4 regions of the Paenibacillus sp. IHBB 10380 genome follow, and region 2 is predicted to be linked to each of the others. Evidence: riboswitches for the same ligand, from Rfam matches in the RefSeq annotation. Region 2 holds a riboswitch; each other region holds the start of a gene.
What was found. Region 2 has a riboswitch for cyclic di-AMP ahead of UB51_RS22245 (resuscitation-promoting factor). Riboswitches for the same ligand answer to the same signal wherever they lie in the genome.
Positions count from the first base shown of each region.

Region 1: another riboswitch for cyclic di-AMP. It lies ahead of UB51_RS01765 (TrkH family potassium uptake protein); the one in region 2 lies ahead of UB51_RS22245 (resuscitation-promoting factor).
Region 3: another riboswitch for cyclic di-AMP. It lies ahead of UB51_RS04635 (hypothetical protein); the one in region 2 lies ahead of UB51_RS22245 (resuscitation-promoting factor).
Region 4: another riboswitch for cyclic di-AMP. It lies ahead of UB51_RS10580 (hypothetical protein); the one in region 2 lies ahead of UB51_RS22245 (resuscitation-promoting factor).

Region 1 covers NZ_CP010976.1:439,321-442,494, reverse strand. The annotation lists gene UB51_RS01770 (potassium channel family protein) at 1-249, opposite strand, end outside; gene UB51_RS01765 (TrkH family potassium uptake protein) at 291-1,631, opposite strand; cyclic di-AMP (ydaO/yuaA leader) riboswitch at 1,698-1,866, opposite strand; gene UB51_RS01760 (CPBP family intramembrane glutamic endopeptidase) at 2,204-3,174, shown strand, end outside.
Region 2 covers NZ_CP010976.1:4,904,534-4,907,707, reverse strand. The annotation lists gene UB51_RS22245 (resuscitation-promoting factor) at 115-1,266, opposite strand; cyclic di-AMP (ydaO/yuaA leader) riboswitch at 1,538-1,750, opposite strand; gene UB51_RS22240 (TatD family hydrolase) at 1,950-2,720, opposite strand; gene UB51_RS22235 (HD domain-containing protein) at 2,771-3,174, opposite strand, start outside.
Region 3 covers NZ_CP010976.1:1,049,407-1,052,580, forward strand. The annotation lists gene UB51_RS26855 (VanZ family protein) at 1-836, shown strand, start outside; cyclic di-AMP (ydaO/yuaA leader) riboswitch at 1,239-1,405, shown strand; gene UB51_RS04635 (hypothetical protein) at 1,523-1,978, shown strand; gene hmpA (NO-inducible flavohemoprotein) at 2,021-3,174, opposite strand, start outside.
Region 4 covers NZ_CP010976.1:2,456,969-2,460,142, reverse strand. The annotation lists gene UB51_RS10585 (succinylglutamate desuccinylase/aspartoacylase family protein) at 148-831, shown strand; cyclic di-AMP (ydaO/yuaA leader) riboswitch at 1,246-1,446, shown strand; cyclic di-AMP (ydaO/yuaA leader) riboswitch at 1,555-1,736, shown strand; gene UB51_RS10580 (hypothetical protein) at 1,857-2,270, shown strand; gene kdpF (K(+)-transporting ATPase subunit F) at 2,403-2,480, shown strand; gene kdpA (potassium-transporting ATPase subunit KdpA) at 2,512-3,174, shown strand, end outside.

The DNA.
Region 1 (3,174 bases), 1.3 Mb from region 2:
TATGCTCATTTGGATATCATCTCCAATGGCCACAATACCGCAATCAAAGTTACGAACACCTAGTGATTTCAGTACCTCTTCGTCCGAAGCATCCGCTACCACTGCATATGTCAGGAATTCACTCATATCACTTACAATCTCTTCGTTCCTATCAATCCCGAGCACCTCATAATTCAAGGCCATTAACTCAAGTGCTAGCGCAGATCCAAAACGCCCCAAACCAATAACAACAAACTGCTGTCTTTTCATTTTTAGCTCTATACCCCTTTTATATTAATCCATTTCTTGTATTAACCAATGATTATTTTTCCTTCTGGGTGCCGATATAATTCTTTACCCTTTTTCGGTCCGAGTGCATACGCAAGTGTGAGTGGACCTAGACGACCAGCAAACATTGTCAGACTAATTAATACCTTACCAAACACTGATAATTCTGGAGTAATTCCCATACTCAAGCCAACGGTGCCAAAGGCTGAGGTAGTCTCAAATAATATCATAAGAAAGTTAGTATCTTCTGTGGTAGATAACAGCATCGATACGCCTATTACGAGTAAGAGAGCCAGAAGCATAACAGTCAGTGCCTTGAAGATTCTCTCTTGAGCTAACCGATAACGGAACAGTACAATATCGTCACGTCCTCGCATCATAGCGATAACGGCAACTATAATAATCGTGAATGTGGTTGTCTTAATTCCTCCACCTGTCGATCCTGGAGAAGCTCCGATGAACATTAAAATAATCATGAAGAATTGAGACGCTTGACGCATACCCGCAATATCTATCGTATTCGCACCTGCCGTCCGTGGAGTGACAGATTGGAATAAAGAACCTAGAATCTTACCTCCCCAGTTAAGTGACCCGAGTGTCCTTGGATTCGTAAACTCAAATACAAATATAACGAGCGCTCCGAATATAATCAAAGCTGCTGTCATAGATAATACTACCTTAGAATGCAATGAAAATTTACGATTCTTACGGAAATCCACAATGTCTGCAAGTACAATAAATCCTATCCCACCGGATACAATAAGGAACATCACTACGAAGTTTACAACTGGATCATATACATAACCTGTTAAGCTGTGGAAGTGACCAAACAAATCGAAACCGGCGTTATTAAACATCGAAACGGCATGAAACACACCATAATAAAGAGCTTTACCGAAGGGCATATCAAAAGCCCATCGTATCGTCAAGATTATCGCCGCTGTTCCTTCAATAATGAATGAAAAAAGCAATACTTTACGGATCAGGCGAACGATTCCCTCCATTGAGCTCTGGTTCATAGCCTCCTGTAACAATAATCGATCTCGTAGAGAAATTCTGCGTTTCAACATTAAAGAGAATAAGGTTGCCACAGTCATAATTCCAAGACCACCTACTTGTATAAGTGACATAATAACCACTTGTCCAAATGTACTGAAGAAGATTCCGGTATCCTTTACAACAAGCCCTGTTACACAAGTAGCGGAAGTTGCTGTGAAGAACGCATCAATGAAACCGAGTGGCTTTCCAGTAGTATTAGAGATTGGTAGCATAAGCAGGCACGTTCCAATGAGAATAATCCCTGCAAATCCCATGACCAAAATCTGTGGAGGAGAAAATCTTAACCATTTTAAATGAAATTTCAATTGATTCGCCCCTTAAAAAAGATCAACGAAAAAAGACATCGGAAATCCAATGCCTTTCGGGTTGGTTCCTGCTAGCATATCGCCTACGAGGTTAGCTGACGGATTCGGGTATGCACAGGTTACCCTATTCGTTGTAATACAACGAAATTCACCCCAACAACGCTCAACGTTAAAGACGTATCGGTTGTATATTGGTTCCCCCGTAATTCAAAAGAAAATTCGGCGTAATATTAAATTGCATTCCGATTATAAGCCTTATTTTCATACTATACAAAGCTTTATTTTCAATAAAGAATGGAAATAAACCCGAATTGAGTATACTAAATGAATAAGAGATACACTTTTCATGAAATTTCGTAATATCTCTCCATTTTCATCATGTTTTCATCATTTAGTCTACACTTATAGAATGAACTAAAGGCGTCCCTCGTATTCTTGATTTTCTTTAGAATCTATAGAACTTGGAGAACTTAAACTTTAGTTCAATTCTAGATAAGGAACTGGTTCTAAAGATGAAACGTATGTTATGTTTACTTTGATGGTTCAACACATTTATATTTAGGGGGTATTAGATGAATTCCGTAGGGCAACCTTTGAAGATTAAAGCAAACTATAAGGTTTTGGGTATACTTGGGGCAATAGGTCTAATTTTATTTGGCATTTTCAATTTTTTACTACCTGCCATGTCTTCAAGTTCGACTGAACAGCTGAATGTGAAAATAATCAGTAAAGATCAAGCTACACAAGCTGCCACGCAATTTGCACAATCCCAATTAGGCGGCATTATTCTAGATGAAAATGATGCGGATGCCATTGTCACTTACCAGTCCAAATCTGACTTCTATGGCTACTTATCCAAGAATAAGCTCATCAAAGAATATTCAACTAAATTTGAAGGGTCTTTTCCTTATGATGTTTTTCGCGTCCGTCTGACAGAAGTAGATACTTATCTTAATGTAGATGTACATATGAACACAGGCAAAGTAGTTGCCTTTAGCTATGCATCTAAGGAGAGTAAAATCCCGGTAAAAACACCAGTTATGGATGAGTTATTAGAGGTGGAATATAAACAAAAGCTCGCAGAACCATGGCTTGAACAATGGGGATATAAGAGCTCCAATCTTAAGGTCACCCAGGATAGTAAATCCAGCCTCGTGTACACTGATCCTAATACGAAGATTGGTGATGCTGCTCTGCAATTTAAATTTATTTTTGGAGTGAAAGGAATTTCCTCCTTCGAACCCGCCTTTTCAGTTCCAACAGATCACATTGCATATGTAGAGAAGGAAACAGCGACAGCATTATGGTTAACTATACTAGGCTATGGACTTCTAACTCTAGTATTCGGCATATTGGCCATCATTTACAGCGCACTAACACATACACATACTTCATTTGTAAGAGGTATATTTTTGAGTGTATTTTATTTTGCTGTATCCATGCTAAGCACATACAATATGATGCCCGCATTAGAGGCACAAGGACAGACGCTTAATGATATGACATTCTCACTCATTAGTACGGGTATCATTTCATTAATCAT
Region 2 (3,174 bases):
TCCTCCCTGGACAAGACAACAACAAAAAGAAGAGGAATACACCTCTTCTTAGCATGACATAACAATGACCTTAATATTATAGCATTAGAAAGCTGTTGTAAAACCTAAAGCAGATTAGTTAAGCTCTGGCTTTACAGGTCCGATCACATATACTGTTCTTCCTGATTTACGACCGAAGTTACGTGCATTCTGTAGAGAATCAAAGTACATATCGATCTTATTTCCATTGATGGCACCGCCCGTATCTTCTGCACGGCGGAAGCCCATACCTTCAATGTAAACCCACCAACCTAATGGAATCACATTAGGATCAACAGCAATTGTACGTCCTTCCGTTACACGAGTGCCCGAAGCAGTACGTGTACCAATCCCAGGCTCCTGTGATGAATAGGCAGTCATAGATACATTATTTAGTACTTTCTTGTAAGTAAAATCTACACCAGCCTTACTTACCTGATTGTTGGAGCTAACTTTGGTTATTGAACTCTTAGAATTAACCTTAGCTTGAGCCACAACTGCTTTAGGAGCTTCTACCTTCGTTCCTACCGCAATCACTTTATGCTGTGTCTTGGCCTGTACTTCTTTGCCTATCATACGCATAGACACCAGTTTGCCGTCTTGGTATATTTTCTCGATATTTTGAATGATCGTTCCGGTTTGCCCCTTCTGTACCACTTTGATATTGCCCTTCAAGACCGTTGCATCTGCTGTTTTAATAGTCCGAAAAGGTACTTTCTCTGTGCGTTGTACAGTCTGTTTGTTGATCCGAACGATCTTAATGTTCATATTATCTGTGACCGATGAGGTCAGAGAAGGAAATATTTTATCATCGCTCTCTAGTGAAAGTCCTAATTCATTCATAGCACCGTTCACTGTGCTCTTAGTTGTAAATCTAGTCTTCGTTCGACCATCTGCTGTCACTTGAATCTTAACTGCACGGGAAATTACTATTTTATCCCCGTCTACAAGTGAACCGTTCAAAGGCATGGAAACTTGATCTTCTGGCTTCAGTACTATAGCCTCTTCATCCAGCATTTCCTGAAGTATTGTCCGACTTGTTTCCACCGCTTTAACTTGACCATCTACCACCAGATACACTTGTTTGCGCGCTTGAAAACTAACAAGCAGCAAAATCATAAGAGTGATCGCGATTGAAATAATAGCTGCAAGTGAGATCTTACTTAAATACTCATGCCTCCATCGCAATGCGTAAGTCATGCTGGATGATGGTGAATCATGGGTTTCTTCTTGTTGAAAACCGCCCACTTTCCGATCCTCCTTCATAGCCTCGCCGTCTAAGATAACGCATGATTGTAATTGACGTGACTATATTTAAATTTTTACAGGACTCTTAACATAAAATACTGTCCTGCATCATGTACCCGTCTGCCCGACATGTTTGTCACCCCCTGTTAAACAACAGTATGATGACATCATTACCTTTATTCTAAAACAAAAGAAGCCAAAAGAAAGAGTTAGAGGAACTCTTTCGTGGCTTCCGCAATTGTTAGAACAATGGGAAATGTATGCACGAGGTTGCCTCTCTTCATAACGCTTACGAGGTTAGCTGTCGGGTTTGGACGAAAGAGAGCCGCCCTATCTTAGGTCATCCGCTCATGGCGCACGCCCTCAAATTCACCCCTAGACCCTAGTAAAGAAATCATATATGCCATCAACACAATTTTGTGAAGTATCTGGTCATATTGGTTTCCCCGTTCTCTTATACAAAGAGATTCAGCGAGACTGGTTCAGGAAATATTGCTGTTCTAATACAGAGCAGCTCATACCACTGAAAAGATGATATCCTGTTTACATGCATGTTGTAAAGGAGTAATCAACCACGTAAATCTGAATAAATGGTTAAAATAATGTAATATTCTCGCTTAATATGGTTAAAAAACCTTAATCATTCGCTTTTACTCGTTTTTACACCTGTTTTTCTCCATTTCTTACAAAATTCCAAATCGTTCCAGTGCGTTTCGGGTAGTTATTTGGGCCAACTCTTCGATGTCAACCCCTTTAATTTGGGCTGCAGCCTCTGCAACTAATCTTACATGCGCAGATTCATTTCTCTTTCCACGAAATGGATGCGGCGTCAAATACGGGGAGTCCGTTTCGATCAATAATCGATCCATAGGCACCTGTTGTAAGACCTCTTTTGGCTGCTTCGCATTCTTGAACGTAATCGGTCCGCCGAAGGATAAATGAAATCCCATATCCAAGCAACTTTTAGCAGTTTCCCAGCTACCTGAATAAGAATGCATAACACCACCAACTTCACTTGCCTTCTCCTCACGCAAAATTCTGACGACATCTTCGTGAGCATCCCGATTATGAATGACAATCGGCATATTAAGCTCCCGAGCTAGTCCGATTTGCTGACGAAATACACGGTGCTGAACATCCTTGGGAGAGGTATCCCAATAATAATCAAGACCAATTTCGCCGATGGCCACCACTTTATCGTGTTTGCATAAGGATGCAATCCACGCCATGTCTTCTTCCTTCATGGTAATGGCATCTTGAGGATGCCAGCCCACTGCCGCATAAATGAAATCATATTGCTCAGCCAATTTCATTGTCGTAGGAATGGTTTCTCGATTAAACCCTACGTTAATCATTTTGCTTACTCCCGCTTCTAACGCACTCGCTATGACCTCTTCGCGGTCTTCGTCGAATTGCGGTGCATCGAGATGCGTGTGTGTATCAAATAACATCATTCTAAAAAACTCCCTTCTTGTCGATCACTTGATGATTAATAAATATAATATTATGACTTGAATATACGAGCAACCGCAGGTGAGAACATGGGTAATGCCGCTTTAAGCTTCTCTTCTGGATAATAGAGGTGTTTGTTCCCCCGATGCAGTCCACTTATAGAACGTACAATATCCGACACTTCAGAAATTTCCAGTAACCGTTCTTGTCGATCCAATAGCAAAATTTGTTTCTGACTAGCCTCGTCGCCCGGATGAAAAACATCATAAGGGAGATCCGTGGGGAAATCACTTTCGAGATCATAATCGGGATTTAAACCTGCTTTTTGAAATTCCAGCTTAATTTCACTCATCATATCCTTATCCAAAGTTTCCAATTCCACATATTTATAAAGCCTGCGGTTTATAAAGCGACTACAAAGCTGACTCAGTATGTCATCTTCCTCCCCGATCCACT
Region 3 (3,174 bases), 1.9 Mb from region 2:
GAGACTTTCAAAATTGGGTTTTTGAGTTGGGGAACTTTGTAGCATTTATACCTTTTGGGATTGTCATCCCACTTCTGTTTCGTTCTAGTTTTATTCGATTTATAATCTTATTTATTCTGTTTATTACGTTTCTTGAGACCTTACAAATGCATTCCCATTTAGGATCCTTTGATATTGACGATATCATCATTAATACATTAGGGGCTGCGGTAGGATTTTGTGCACAACGTTTAGTACCCCGTGATCGAGATAAATTTAAAGGGATCTGTAAAATTATCTTAACAGCAATTATACTTTCGATTGGAGTCACTGCCATTGTTGGTGGCATCAATAATTATTTAGAAAAAGGGGGTGACGAAGTCGTAGCCCTAAATGAACTTACATTAAAAGATGGGTCTGTACTGTGGGATGAAAGCATTTCCAGTTTTACAGCGGTCGAAACAAAGTTTGAGCCTCAAATTAATATGTACAGCAGAGAAAATACAAGAACTAACGAGTTTACGTATCTTTTAAATAGCAAATATACAAAAATATCAGGCTATATCGCTATACCAGATGATTTAATCAACAGTGCAAGCAAAGGGAATAGCAACATAATTTTTAGTGCAGATGGAACAGAAATTTATTCACTGGGTTTATCAGCTAAAAGTAGTGAGAATTCGCTCCTGTCTTTTGAAACCCCTTTAAACGGAGCAAATGAACTTACCATAAAAATTATTAACGATGTTCCAAATCCGATTACAAATGCCGTGATGTGGGACATTACTCTTACAGAAGTTAACACAGGACAAAAGATTATAAACAGCATTAAAGAAAAATTAAGATCACTGTTCTAACAAGTGCCTCATCCAGTTAATGAAAGAAATGAAATAAGCTTTCCTCCCATGGGAAGCTTATTTCATTATTATTCGTGTCTTGTATTGATGAGTTGTATCATATCCCTGGAAATTATTTCTGTAAAGAAAGACGCGGTTCAAATTTAGTTATATTTTACATTTCGGAATATATATTCAGCATCTATCTTCGATTTACTCTATCCAACTCTTTATTTCTCTTTATATCTTACAAATGATGAGAAGACTAGCATGACGTAGGATTTATGCGGAGAATCAATGACTATTCAATATGTATTCGCTTCCACATGCATTTTTACTCTAAATACGCAGAATAACCCTCTTATTAGCGTTTTACTTTTGAATACGATAGAGCGTATGATTCATTTCAATAACTTGACATTTTCATTTCAAACGCTGAATTCCCGAATAGGGAAATGGGGGAACCAACCGAGCCACGAAAAATGTGGTTTCATGGGGTGAATCCTTATGCTTGCAACACAAGCACTTAGGTAGGGCACTCTCAAGCCCGAATCCGACAGCTAACCTCGTAAGCGTAGTTGAGAGAGAACCGCGACCGTAGCCTCTACAGTACCGTCTATTTACTGTGGAAGAAGCCCAGGAGCCGAGTTTCTCTGCTCTAGGGCTTCTTTGTGTTTTTATTCTTTGTAGATGAGGAGAATCCTATCATGTTGCAATTAACTGAGTATTTCCCTTGCTTGGGAGAGAAGGAACGGTCTGAATTAAAAGTAAGCCATATGGAAATATTCCGATTTGATTCCAAATTAATAGAAACACGTAATCCGTGGGACAGCGAACTTTGCATCTGTGGATTGTTAAAAGTTTTCAGCCATGGCGTAGCTGGATATGCAGAGTACGTCATGCCGGACACAAGAAAAAATATCGACCTCGTTCAATGGGCTTCCGTCTTCATCCATTTAAAGGGCCTTTCCATTACGGAAAGTATGCGTTACGTACAAGATAAAAATGAAGCATGGGGATCCATTAGGAAGACATTAGTGGAATCCGCATTGAGCGATCTGATTTCGAATCTAAACAATCCTATTCAACAACTAGAAAGGGTCAGTCATTCTCGGGAACGTTCTTTTTTATTTGATCGTTCCCAAGCATACTTTGCGTTTTAGAGGTCTATTCTAATTAGAAGGCCCAGATAGACCCTCCTTGTATTATTCTTCCAAGCTACCTGCTGGGCCAAAGAATTCAAAGTGAATTCTTTCCTTGGGCACTTTCCATTCCAGTAGAGCCTTAAATATGGTGCTCATAAAAGGAGTAGGTCCGCAGAAATAGAAATCGGCGTTCGGATCTGCGACCTCTTGAAGCCATGGTAGATCGATGTAACCTGATTTATCGCAGTCTTCCCTTTCAGCTGGAGATTCATAGCACACATAGGATTTCAGATGAGGATGGTATTGAGTCAGTTCTTCTATTAATCCCTTCATGGCGTGAAGTCTTCCATGGATAGCAGCATGAATATAAGTTACCTCACGTTGAGGCTGTTCAGCAGTTAACGTCTCTAGCATACTCACCATTGGAGTTAGCCCAACGCCTCCACTGATAAGAACTACCGGGATATCACGATTTAGATCCAGTGTGAAGTCCCCAGCTGGGGCGCTCACTTCCAATACAGTGCCAACATCAACGGCTTCATGTAGGTAAGTAGATACAACGCCTGCCGGCTTATCCACGGCTGCGTCTTCTCGTTTAACGGTGATGCGGTAATAAGGCTGCCCTGATGCTGTTGATAGACTGTAGTGACGAATGTGGGTGTATTGTTCACCTTCAGGTTGAACACGGACGGTGATATATTGTCCCGGTAAATAAGAGGATATAGCGCCTCCGTCCTGAGGGGAGAGGTAGAAGGAAGTAATGAGTTCACTTTCTTTGATTTTTTGGCTTACGACAAAGTTTCTGAATCCACGCCAACCCCCAGGTACCTCCGCAGCTTCACGATACATATCTACTTCAACACCGATAAAAGTATCGGCGATTACGCCATAGGCCTTGGCCCAAGCACCGATAATTTCTGGAGTCGCTGCATCGCCAAGCACCTGCTGAATAGCAGATAATAGCGTTTCACCTACAATGGGGTAATGTTCTGGTAATACACCTAATGCACGGTGTTTCTCCGCAATTTGTTTTACTACAGGTAGAATGTTCTCTAATTGGTCAATATTAGCAGCAGCGGCGATCACGGCATTAGCAAGAGCAGTTTGCTGTTTACCTTGACGTTGATTGGCATGATTGAATATATTTAACAATTCGGGATGGTTCTCGAATAGCATGCTGTAGAAAGTGGTAGTGATGTTCTTTCCATGAACTT
Region 4 (3,174 bases), 2.4 Mb from region 2:
ATGTAGTAACCGAAGAGAAGCCTACAGCCCATGTAGGTTCTTTTTGTGTAGAAATTTGTAACTATTGGCGTCCTGTCCAATCTATTGATCTCTACTTAGCATATGAATATAGTGGTGATCACAATGTAATGAGAGGGGGTGACCATAGTGCTTATACAACGGCATGTCCTAGCCTCAGGATCTTCATTTGCAACGCCGTATTTTGTCATAGAGGGAGACAAGACAGGCCCCAACTTCATGATTGTCTCTGGTATTCATGGGAATGAAGTAGGAAGCATTGCGGCAGCACATAAACTTGTTGATGATTTCAAAAAAGGTAAATTACGTATTAATGAAGGCAGACTGATCATCGTTCCTATTGTAAATAAAAAAGCTTATGAGAAACGGATCAGAGGTATTCCGGATCTGAACCGTACTTTTCCAAAGAAGGCAAATAAGTCAGCTACTCATTCTTTAGCAGCATCTTTATTTAAGTTGGCTACAAGGTACAAGCCCTCATGGTATTTAGATCTTCATGAAGCCAATGGATTATCTCAATTAAATTCAAAGGTACTCGGTCAGACGCTGATCACGAATCCCAAGAGCTTGAGTAAACCAGCTATAAGACGAATTATGAATAGAGTCAATGGGAAGACTCAAGTGAAATCACACCATTTTAACCTTCGTTTACATGAATTGCCGGGGTCCTCACGTACTGCTGTAGCTCGAATTCTATGTGCGAAGTCCATAACAGTTGAAACATGTTGGAGTCTAAAACGATCGACTCGTGTGAAGTATCAGGTAGATATAGCTTGTAGTTTCTTAAGAGAAGCAGGCTTAATGAATAAGTAAGGATTAAGGTGAATTAAGAAGCCTTGGGTAGCGCTTATCTAATGCCTTTTTGTGTATCTATGTAATCTATGTATATTAGAATCTTAGAAATCCATATGAATCATACGCTGAACGGTTGCCAAAGTAAAATTCGAATTGGAGGGTTATTCTTCGTGTTTTGACTGAAAATGAACGTGGAAACGAATACATATGGCTTATGCTTTGATTTACTATATGAATTCTACGTTATGCTAGTATTTTTAACATTTATAAGAGAAAATGAGAAATAAAGAGATGGATGCAGTAAATCGAAGATAAGTGATGAATTAGTTTCCCTAAATGTCCTACATTGCCTTATTTGAATCCACACCATTCTTTACAGAAATAAACGTCGAGGGTATGATTCATCTCATCAGTACAACAAACAAAGTTTTCCATTTAGAATCGCTGAATTTCCTTGTTATGTAAGGGAAATGGGGGAACCAATAAATTGATGATGCATAAGCGGTGTGAGAGCCGTCTCATGTATCATCTGGGGTGAATCCTATTACGAATATCATGAAATTCGTAATAGGTAGGGCGACTCTCACCGCCCGAATCCGACAGCTAACCTCGTAAGCGTTGGAATGCAGTTGCTTTTCCTTTTGGTACTAAGGAAACAGCGCTGCTCTTATATGAGAGAGGATGATGGAGCGTGTGATCGTATTTCGACCACAGGGCTTAGACCTCTGTGGTTTTTTACTGTGTTTTTTATCGCTGAGTCCTTGAATAGAAAAGGAACGGGGGAACCAACGGAAGTGATGATCCTTATAATTGATCATGACTTCAAGGGGTGAATCTCGGGGCAAGTAAGCTTGCTCCCGAGTAGGGCGACTCTCACGCCCGAATCCGACAGCTAACCTCGTAAGCGTATTGAGAGAGGCAACAATTTTCGTGAATAAGACAGGGTCTTTGACCTGCCTTAAGAAGCCACGGGATGAGTTCTTCTCTGCCCCGAGGCTTTCTTTTTGTTGTCTTCTCTTTCTAATTAATAGGAGGAGAATCACATGAAAGTACAACAAGATTTGATGATCGTATCCGCTCCAAATTTAATAGGAGAAGCTTTTATCCGTCAATTAATGAGATACAAGATCCCGTTCGCCGCTATAACGAACAATAAAGTGGAGAGAGAGCGGATGAAGAAAATGGGCGTAGAGAAAACCCTCATGGTCGGTACTACGGATGAACGTACATGGGTCATCCCGGAGTTCTCAGTGGGTAAAATCATTTTATTTGAAAGCAGTTTGAATCTAAGCTGCCGGTATTTACGAATATGTCGCACATGGACCTCAGAGCCCATTTATATTATTACTCATTCGAGCAATCCAAGATCGATCTACAAAGGGCTTGGAGCAAGTTATGTGATTCATACGCACAGTCAAGATGCTTCGTTTCTAGTCTCTATGTTAGTTGATAAATAACAATTGAAGTTTGGGAGGGATTTACATGCTAGATCTGTACATGGTGTTAATTCTGGCAGGAGCCTACGCTTTGTTTACTGGATTTTTATCTTGGTGTGGAAGTGTGGTCCGAGAAGCGGAGGGCGATGGACAATGATAGTTGTTTCAGTATTAACAGTGTTTATATTTCTTTATTTGATCTATGCGTTGATTAACCCAGAAAAATTCTAAAGCTTCAAATCTAAGGAGGAAGTAATCACTCATGGGCATTCTACAAATTGCTATCGTTATCCTGGTCTTGGTGTTACTCGTCAAGCCGTTGGGTACTTACCTGTACAACGTATTTCAGAATGAAAGCAACAAAACAGATAAATGGTTCTCCTTTGTGGAGAGACCGATATTTTCCTTAATTGGTTTGAAGGAACGCAAGGGAATGACTTGGAAAAGGTACGCATTTAGCTTTATCTTAACGAATATTGTGCTGGTTATCGTCAGCTATCTCATTCTCCGAATGCAGAAATTTCTGCCGTTTAATCCGAATAATATTGACAACATGGAGCCGACTTTGACCTTCAACACGGTCATTAGCTTCATGACGAATACGAACTTACAACATTACAGCGGAGAAAGCGGTCTGTCATACTTTTCGCAAATGGCCGTGATCATGATGATGATGTTCACATCCGCGGCGACGGGATTGTGTGTGGCGATTGCGTTTATACGAGCTATTACGAGCAAGGGTGAAACCATCGGTAACTTTTTTGAGGATTTCGTGAAGGCAATTATACGTGTGTTCCTTCCAATAGCATTTGTGGTTACAATGCTGCTTGTAGCGCTTCAAGTTCCACAAACCTTGCAACCCATGTTATCGGTGACAGGGCTTGATGGACAAGGACAGCAAATTGCCATCGGACCGGTTGCTTCA